4 regions of the Nocardia sp. NPDC051030 genome follow, and region 1 is predicted to be linked to each of the others. Evidence: riboswitches for the same ligand, from Rfam matches in the RefSeq annotation. Region 1 holds a riboswitch; each other region holds the start of a gene.
What was found. A riboswitch is a leader RNA that binds a small molecule or an ion and turns the genes downstream of it on or off. The one in region 1 is predicted to bind S-adenosylmethionine.

Region 1 (2,195 bases):
GGCTGGGGGCGTTGGGATCGCGCTGAGCCGAACCCTGTCCCGCCCCGCACCGGCCTGCTGTCCTGGATGGGATGCCCGGCGCGGGTGCCGGGGGAGCGGAAGGTCCGGTTATGGGTGAGCTCACGGTGATCCACGGCGAGACGGCGGCGTTGACGCCCGTCGACGGCACGGATCTGCGGAAGACGTTCGGGCACTTTCCGTCCGGAGTGGTGGCGGTGTGTGCCCGGATCGGCGGCGTGCCGCACGGTTTGGTGGTGAGCACCTTCGTGCCGGTGTCGCTGGATCCGCCGCTGGTGTCCATCTGTGTGCAGTACTCGTCGGAGACTTGGCCGCGCCTGGAGCAGGCCAGCCGCCTCGGTTTGAGCCTGCTCGGCAGCGATCAGCAGGAGGCTGCACGCACTTTGAGTTCGCGTTCCGGCGATCGCTTCCGCAATGTCGGCCTGCACACCGGCAATGGCAATGCGGCCTTCGTGGCCGGTGCGACGACCTGGCTGGAAGCCTCGGTCTACGAGCAGGTTCCGGCGGGTGATCATGCGGTGGTGCTGCTGCGCGTGCACCGGCTGAGCACGCATCCCGGCACGGAACCGCTGGTATTCCACCGCAGCTCTTTCCGCGCTCTCGACAACCCCCCCGAGGCGCGCGAGGTAGCAAGTTGATCTCGCGCGGTATTCCCCGGGGCGGCAATTGAATTCACGCTGATCGTGAGGGGCGACACTCGCCCCGCCGCTTCGTATCGTCTTCTTCACCATCCAGAGCGACCGAGAGACCTGGCTCGCAGACGTCGCAGCAACCCCCTGACCTTAGGTGCGGGTGCTACCGCCAGGACCGATGGAGGACGAATCCATGAGCATCCTCGCAGCGGGCCCCGAGCAGTCGGCGGCGGCCGGCTCCATAACCGAAGTAGACGACGACGGTGCGCTGCCCGTCGCCCGCACCCGCCATCCGTGGCGGTGGGTGACGAGCGGCATCGCGTTGGTGCTGGTCGCGCAGTTCGTGCACGGCCTGGTCACCAATCCCGGCTGGGACTGGTCCACTTTCGCGCAGTACATCACCGCCTCGTCGGTGCTGGCGGCCTTGAAGGTGACCTTGGAGTTGACGCTGTGGGGTACCCTGCTGGGCTTCTTCATCGGCATCTGGCTGGCCATCGGCCGACTGTCCAGTAATCCTGTGCTGCAAGTGATTTCGTGGGTCTACATCTGGGCCTTCCGATCCATTCCGCTGATCGTGCAGCTGCTGTTCTGGTTCAACCTGGCCTACCTGTACAAGACTCTGGCGCTGGGCATTCCGTTCGGACCGGAGCTGGTGCGGTTCGAAACCAATGGCGTGCTCAGTGGATTCACCGCGGCCGTCATCGGTTTGGCGCTGCATCAGGCCGCGTATTCGGCGGAAATCATTCGCGCGGGCATCATCTCGGTGGATCAGGGCCAGTGGGAGGCCGCCAAGGCGCTCGGCCTGCCGTGGCGCAAGCAGTTCTTCACGATCATCGCGCCGCAGGCCATGCGCGGCATTCTGCCGAATGCCGCGAATGAGGTGATCAGCCTGTTCAAGGGCACCTCGATCGTCTCGACCATGGCCATCGCGGAGCTGTTCTACCAGGTACAGGTGATCTTCGGCCGCAATGGCCGGGTGGTGCCGCTGCTCATGGTGGCCACGGCCTGGTACATCCTGCTCACGACCGTGCTGACGATCATTCAGTACTACATCGAACGTCACTTCGCGAAGGGCAGCGTGCGGAACCTGCCGCCGACGCCGTGGCAGCGAGTCCGTGGCAGCTTTGCCGATATCCGATCGAAGGCGGCGGCACGATGAGCGAATTCGCGGTCGAATTGCGCGGTATCCGAAAGTCTTTCGGCACCCACGAGGTGCTGAGCGGGGTCGACCTGGCGGTGCGTCCCGGTGAGGTCACCGTCATTCTCGGCCCCTCCGGTTCCGGCAAGTCCACGCTGCTGCGCACCATCAACCATCTGGAGAAGGTGGACGCCGGAATCGTCCGCGTGGGCGGCGAGCTGGTCGGCTACCGGCGCAAGGGCAATCGCCTGCACGAGCTGCCGGAGCGGGAAATCCTGCGGCAGCGTTCGCGCATCGGATTCGTCTTCCAGAACTTCAATCTCTTCCCGCATCTGACGGTCCGCGAGAATGTGGCGCTCGCTCCGATCGCTGCGCAGGGCCGCCACAAGGCCGAGGCGCATGCGGAG
Region 2 (2,195 bases), 190 kb from region 1:
AAGCGGACGCCGTCGCCCTTCTTGGGCAGGTCCCACAGCTTCTCGGCGGTGCCGCGAATGACCTGGCCGCCGGAGAGATCGCCCAGGTAGCGGGTGTAGTGGTGCACGACGTAACCGGCGGGCCAGTCCTGCGCGACCTCGTCGATGCGGGCGGCGTAGGCGGCGGTGGACGGCAGCGCGGTCAGTTCGTCGCGCCAGTTCTCGCCGCCGAGGTAGGCGAGGTCGGCCTCGAGCGCGGCCAGGCGGTCCAGTTCCGGGCGCACGAACGGCCCGGCGACCGGGTCGGAATCGAGTGCGGCGGAATGCTTTTCGAGGGCGTCGTAGACGAACCAGAGCTGCGCGGTGTAGCGGTAGAAGGCTTTGACGCCGAGTTGCCCGGTGAGCAGGTCGCGCATGAAGGTGGAGTGTTCGGCCTCGTTGTGCTGCTGCTCCGTCGCGGTGCGAATGAGCGTCGAGAACGGCGTGCTGGTCTCCAACATGGGTGCAACCTCGTTTCAACTCCCGGGGGCACCACTATGGCTACCCTAACCTCCTCTAAACCGTACGCTCCAGCAACGATCTCGCGATTCGAACTTTGCGGTCCACCCGATCCAACTTTCGGATGATTTTCGGGGCCAGGTTGACAACCCCCGGACGAATCTGCCAGTCTCGGAAACGGTCATGAGTACCAGCGTCAAGCCCCGGCTCGCTGGTCGGCAACCCTCCTCCGCGGTGGGGTGCTCCGGGTGACGACCAGGCCGCATGCCCAAACCGGGCGCGGCAAGCGCGGACTCTCGATCACCATTTCTGATCGCGTGTCCCAATAGCCGACGGGATTTCGTGATGACTGCTTTCGCCGACCAGACCTGTGCCGCTCTCGCCAAGGTTTCCGGATGTGATCTCCAGGTGCCCCTCGTCCAGGGCGGCACCACCACCTACGCCAACTTCGACTACGCCGCCAGCGCCCCCGCATTGCAGCAGGTCACCGACCGGGTCGCCGAGCTGCTGCCGTTCTACGCCAGCGTGCACCGCGGCGCGGGCTACGCCTCCCGGGTCTCCACCGACTGCTACGAATCCGCGCGCGGTTCGGTCTCCCGCTTCCTGAATGCGGCCGATGACCAGGTCGTCGTCTTCACCCGCAACACCACCGACTCGCTGAACCTGCTCGCCTCCTGCGTGCCCGGCGACACCGTGGTGCTGGACGTGGAGCATCACGCCAACTTCCTGCCGTGGACCCGCAATGGCCGCCGCGTGGTGCCGATCGCCGACACCATCGAGGAGACCATCCAGCGCGTCGTCGCCGAACTGTGCACCAAACCCGCTGCGCTGCTCGCGGTTACCGGCGCCTCGAATGTGACCGGCGAACTGCTCCCGCTGGAGCGCCTGGCCTGGATCGCGCACCAGTGCGGCACCCGCATCCTGGTCGACGCCGCCCAGCTGGCCCCGCACCGCCGCATCGATCTGCAGACCGCCGGCATCGACTACCTGGCCTTCTCCGGCCACAAGGCGTACGCGCCGTTCGGTGCGGGCGTACTGGTCGGCCGTCGGGACTGGCTGGACAAGGCCGAGCCGTACCTGGCCGGTGGCGGCGCGGTCCGCTCGGTCACCGCGGACGGTGTCGAGTGGGCCTCGGCCCCGCAGCGCCACGAGGCCGGATCCCCGAACGTCCTCGGCGTGGCCGCCCTCGCCGCCGCCTGTGACGCCCTCGCCGGATTCGACCAGACGACAGTGCTCGAGCACGAGCAGTACCTCACCCACCGCCTGCGCTACGGCCTGAAAACCGTTCCGGGCGTGAACTTCCTGCGCATCTTCCGGGACAGCACCGACGCCGTCGGCATCGTCGCCTTCACCGTGGACGGCTTCGAGCCCGCCCAGGTAGCCGCCTACCTCTCGGCCGAACACGGCATCGGCGTACGCGACGGCCGCTTCTGTGCGCACCCCTTGCTCGCCCGCCTGGGCGTCGACTCCGCCCTGCGCGCCAGCATCGGCCTGGGCAGCACCGCCGCCGACGTGGACCGCCTCATCGACGCCATCTCGACGCTGGTCGAGAACGGCCCGACCTGGAATTACGCCCGCACCGAAGGCCACTGGAACCCGGTCCCCGAGACCCGCCCGTTCAACAGCGGCGACTCGGGTGCGGCACCCTGCGGCTTCTAAAACACCAAGTAGCGGGCCGCCAGTTCCTCGACGAACGGGTCATCGTCCGCGACAGCGTT
Region 3 (2,195 bases), on a different contig from region 1:
GTCACATTTTGCGGGTTTCGCGATATGATGAGCCCATGTCCGAGTCGTCAACGAATGCCGACCTGCTCGAACGCCAACGCCTCGGGCTACGCGAACGCAAGAAGCAGCAAACCCGGGAACGCATCATCGACGTGGCGTTGCACCTGTGCGAGACACAGGGTTTCGACGCCACCACCGTCGAGCAGATCGCCGATGCCGCCGATGTCTCACCGCGCACGGTGAACCGGTACTTCGAGAGCAAAGAAGACATCGTCATCGCGCCGATCACCGAATGGTCGGCCGTGATCGCGGAAAACCTGCGCGCCCAGCCCATCACCGGCAATGAGATGCGGGCACTGCTCGATTCCTTCCTCAGCTTCGTGGACGACGTCGTCGACGACGGAGCGGCACCACGGTTCACCTGGTTCCAGCAGATGCAGAACATCATTCGCACCAGCCCGGCGGTCCGCGCCGCCAGCCTCGATGCCGCCGAACACAAGATGCGGCAGATGTCGACCGTGCTGGGCGAACGCATGGGCAGCGATCCGGACGGACTGGCGGTGCGACTCATCCTCGGCACCTGGCACACCATCATGCGAGTCGGCACCGAATGCGAGACCGAGGCCGGTCCGCCCGATTGCGTGATGAGCTCGGCGCGCGGCATGGCCGATGCCGTGGTCAGGGCGTATCACGAATTCGCCCGGGTCTGCGCCGCGCCCATTGTGGCCGACCCCACCTCGGAAGCGGCCGCTACTCCCCGTTAGAATCCCGAACAGGTCAAGAGCATCAGCGATAAGCCCCGGCTCGCTGATCGGCAACCCTCCAGCTGCGGTGGGGTGCTCCGGGTGAGGACCGGGCGCTCGAAGGACGAGCGCAAGCGCACTGTAGGAGGCCACCGAAATGTGTTGTTGTCGAAGCCTATTCGCCTTCAGATAACCTCAAATTCCGCCTATCGGCGACCTTTTCTTGGAGCACGACATGAGTGACTCGACCGCGCCCGCCGCAACCCCGGCGAGTGGGGAAATCGATCCGGCCGCCTGGTCTTTCGAGACCTTGCAGATTCACGCCGGACAGTCCCCCGATGCCGGCACCGGCGCCCGCGCCCTGCCCATCTACCAGACCACGTCGTACGCGTTCCGCGACACCGATCACGCCGCCGCGCTCTTCGGACTCGCCGAGCCGGGCAATATCTACACCCGCATCATGAACCCCACCCAGGACGTGGTGGAGCAGCGCATCGCCGCGCTCGAAGGCGGTGTGGCCGCACTGCTGCTGGCCTCCGGGCAGGCCGCGGAAACCTACGCCATCCTGAATCTGGCCGAGGCCGGGGATCACATCGTCTCCAGCCCGCACCTGTACGGCGGCACCTACAACCTCTTCCACTACTCGCTGCCCAAGCTGGGTATCGAGGTCAGTTTCGTCGAGGATCCGGACGATCTGGCGCAGTGGCAGGCGGCTATCCGGCCGAATACCAAGGCTTTCTACGGTGAGACGATCGCCAATCCGAGCAGCTCGGTGCTGGATATCCCGGGCATCTCGGGTGTCGCGCATGCGGCGGGCGTGCCGCTGATCGTGGACAACACGGTCGCCACCCCATACCTGATCCAGCCGCTGAAGCAGGGTGCGGACATCGTCGTGCATTCGGCGACCAAGTATCTGGGCGGGCACGGTTCGGCGGTCGCGGGCGTGATCGTGGATGGCGGCGCGTTCGATTGGACCGTCACCGACGCCGACGGCAAGTCGCGGTTCCCGGGCTTCACCACCGCGGATCCCAGCTACCACGGTGTGGTGTTCGCCGATCTGGGCGCGCCCGCGTATGCGCTCAAGGCGCGCGTGCAGCTGCTGCGCGATCTGGGTGCGGCCGTCTCGCCGTTCAATGCCTTCCTGATCAGCCAGGGCATCGAGACGCTGAGCCTGCGGATCGAGCGGCACGTGGCGAACGCGCAGGCGGTCGCGGAGTTCCTGAGCGAGCAGCCGGGCGTCGAATCGGTGTTCTACGCCGGGCTCCCGGGCTCGCCCTGGTTCGAGCGTGGCAAACAACTGGCTCCCAAGGGTGTCGGCGCGATCGTGTCCTTCGAACTGGCCGGCGGTGTCGATGCGGGCAAGAAGTTCGTGGACGCACTGGTGCTGCACAGCCATGTCGCTAACATCGGGGATGTGCGCTCGCTCGTCATCCACCCGGCCTCCACCACGCATTCCCAGCTGACCCCGGAAGA
Region 4 (2,195 bases), on a different contig from region 1:
CGTCCAGGCATTGAAGGGGCTCAAGGCCGGACCCGTATGGCGCATAAGGTTTTTCACCGGGCCGTCGATGTACTCCTGCGAGCCGAGGATCGCGCCGCCGAGGACTCGGCCCTGACCGTCGATGTGCTTGGTGCCCGAGTAGACCAGAACATCCGCGCCGAGGTCGAAGCCGCGCTGCAGCAGCGGGGTGGCGAAGACATTGTCCAGCACCACCTTCGCGCCCGCGGCATGCGCGAGCTCGGTGACCCGGCGGACATCCACCAGGGACTGCATCGGGTTGGACGGGGTCTCGAAGAACACGGCCTGAGTGGGGACGGACAGCGCCGCTTCCCACTCGTCCAGGTTCTCGCCGTCGACGAAGACGGTCTCCACGCCCCAGCGCGGCAGGATCTCATTGCAGACCACGAAGCAGGAGCCGAACAGGCTGCGCGCCGCGACCAGGCGATCACCGGTGCCGAGCAGAGCGGCCAGCGCGGTGAACACCGCGGACATGCCACTCGCCGTGGCGAAGCAAGCCTCCGCGCCATCGATCAGGCGCAGCCGCTCCTCGAACATGGCGACCGTCGGATTCCCGTAGCGGGAGTAGACGAAATGCTCGATATCGCCGGTGAAGGAAGCCTCGGCCGCCTCGGCACTTTCGTAGACGAAGCCGGAAGACAGGTAGAGGGCCTCGGAGGTCTCCTCGAAGCCGGAACGCCGCAGGCCGCCACGCACGGCCTGAGTCGCCGGGCCGACACCCTCGGGAAGCGGCTTGTCGAATGCGCCACCGGTGATCATGACTGCCTCCAATTCGAGCTAGGGCTGTGCGCGTTCGAGCCAGAGCCGTGCGCGCTCACGACTGCCGCCAGGGCAGGCCGTCCGCTCGCCAGCCGGTGCTGCCGCGATGCCCCTGCGCGTCCAGTGCGCCTTCGAAGCCCTCGACCACATTGAACGACGGCGCGAAGCCGACGGCCGTCGCGGCGGTGGCCGCGCCGATGGATCGCTGGCCGGAGCGGCAGATGAAGATGACGGGCGCGTCCGAACCGGCATCGCGGTCGGTCAGCGCCTGCTTCAACTGGTCGGCGAATCGGGCATTGGGGGTGCCGGTGGTGTCCACCCATTCGATGAGGGCGGTGGGCCGGCCGATGCCGCTGGTGTCGGGCACGCCGACGAAACGCCATTCGGCTTCGGTGCGCACATCGACCAGCACCGCATCCGGATTGTCGCGCAACAGTTCCCACGCCTGCTTCGGCGTCAGGTCACCCGCGTAGCTCACTTGTACCTCCTGTGAATCCGCACTTGCCGCATCGCTGTTCGATGCGTGGCCAGGTCGTCACCCGGAGCACCCCACCGCGGAGGAGGGTTGCCGACCAGCGAGCCGGGGCTTGCCACTGGTACTCATGACCTGGGTTGAGATTGACCGAGCGGGGGCCCCGGTGTCAAACCCTTCTCCCAGACCCTGGAACGCGCGCGCGGGCACGATCAGGCCGGAGCGGGGCTACCCGGCATTGCAGACCAGCCAGGTGTTGTCGGTCTTGGTGAAGTGCCAGGTCGAGGTGTTTTCCCGGCCGTCGGCGCGGACGGTGACCGCGGCGGTGGCCTTATCGCCGTCGATGGTGGTGTCGGTGACCTTGACGAGGTCGAACTTCTGGCCGGTCTGATCCGGGATATTCAGCGGCGAGCGCTTGTCGTCGAACCCGGGACACGCGGTGGCCTTGTCGAATCTGTCGGTGCCGCTGCCGGACTCGGTGAAGTTGCGGGCGGCGATGGCCAGTCGATTGGAATCTGTGAGATTCTTCTCAGCCGGTGACACCAGCGCGGCGATCACGATTCCGATGACCACCAGCACGATGACGCCCGCCGCCACCAGAAACGGCAACATGGTCCGGGTTTCGCCCTGGTCGATCCGTTCCGGCTTCTCCTCGACGTCGCTCATGGGTAGATCATGCCTGGTCGGCGCGGGTGTAAAGAGGCCGACACCGGCTTGCGCCGGAGATGGGCAGTCGCACAGTTCACCTACTCGGCGCGGGCGGGTGTCCACCTCACCGATAGAATCGGCACAATTCCCGCGCGGAAGCGGGAATAGCCATACCGTGCAGCAACGCTGCAGCGTCGGGGGTTCCGGCTCCGGAGCACCACCCCGAGGCGAGGGCGTCAACTTAGCCTAAGCTAAGAAACGACGGCTGAGTACGACGACAAGTAGTTTCGACCCAAAG

Region 2: linked by a shared signal. The riboswitch ahead of AB0N05_RS28810 (aminotransferase class V-fold PLP-dependent enzyme) and the one ahead of AB0N05_RS27970 (amino acid ABC transporter permease) in region 1 are both predicted to bind S-adenosylmethionine.
Region 3: linked by a shared signal. The riboswitch ahead of AB0N05_RS22675 (bifunctional o-acetylhomoserine/o-acetylserine sulfhydrylase) and the one ahead of AB0N05_RS27970 (amino acid ABC transporter permease) in region 1 are both predicted to bind S-adenosylmethionine.
Region 4: linked by a shared signal. The riboswitch ahead of AB0N05_RS18115 (rhodanese-like domain-containing protein) and the one ahead of AB0N05_RS27970 (amino acid ABC transporter permease) in region 1 are both predicted to bind S-adenosylmethionine.

Annotation. Positions count from the first base shown of each region.
Region 1 covers NZ_JBFBCD010000009.1:3,404-5,598, forward strand. Annotated here, with positions in the region: gene AB0N05_RS27965 (flavin reductase family protein) at 111-656, shown strand; SAM riboswitch class I at 743-835, shown strand; gene AB0N05_RS27970 (amino acid ABC transporter permease) at 844-1,809, shown strand; gene AB0N05_RS27975 (amino acid ABC transporter ATP-binding protein) at 1,806-2,195, shown strand, end outside.
Region 2 covers NZ_JBFBCD010000009.1:194,260-196,454, reverse strand. Annotated here, with positions in the region: gene AB0N05_RS28815 (biliverdin-producing heme oxygenase) at 1-479, opposite strand, end outside; SAM riboswitch class IV at 657-772, shown strand; gene AB0N05_RS28810 (aminotransferase class V-fold PLP-dependent enzyme) at 823-2,136, shown strand; gene AB0N05_RS28805 (hypothetical protein) at 2,133-2,195, opposite strand, start outside.
Region 3 covers NZ_JBFBCD010000006.1:424,552-426,746, reverse strand. Annotated here, with positions in the region: gene AB0N05_RS22680 (TetR family transcriptional regulator) at 36-743, shown strand; SAM riboswitch class IV at 755-865, shown strand; gene AB0N05_RS22675 (bifunctional o-acetylhomoserine/o-acetylserine sulfhydrylase) at 958-2,195, shown strand, end outside.
Region 4 covers NZ_JBFBCD010000005.1:93,493-95,687, forward strand. Annotated here, with positions in the region: gene AB0N05_RS18110 (O-succinylhomoserine sulfhydrylase) at 1-777, opposite strand, end outside; gene AB0N05_RS18115 (rhodanese-like domain-containing protein) at 833-1,255, opposite strand; SAM riboswitch class IV at 1,270-1,385, opposite strand; gene AB0N05_RS18120 (DUF4878 domain-containing protein) at 1,478-1,915, opposite strand.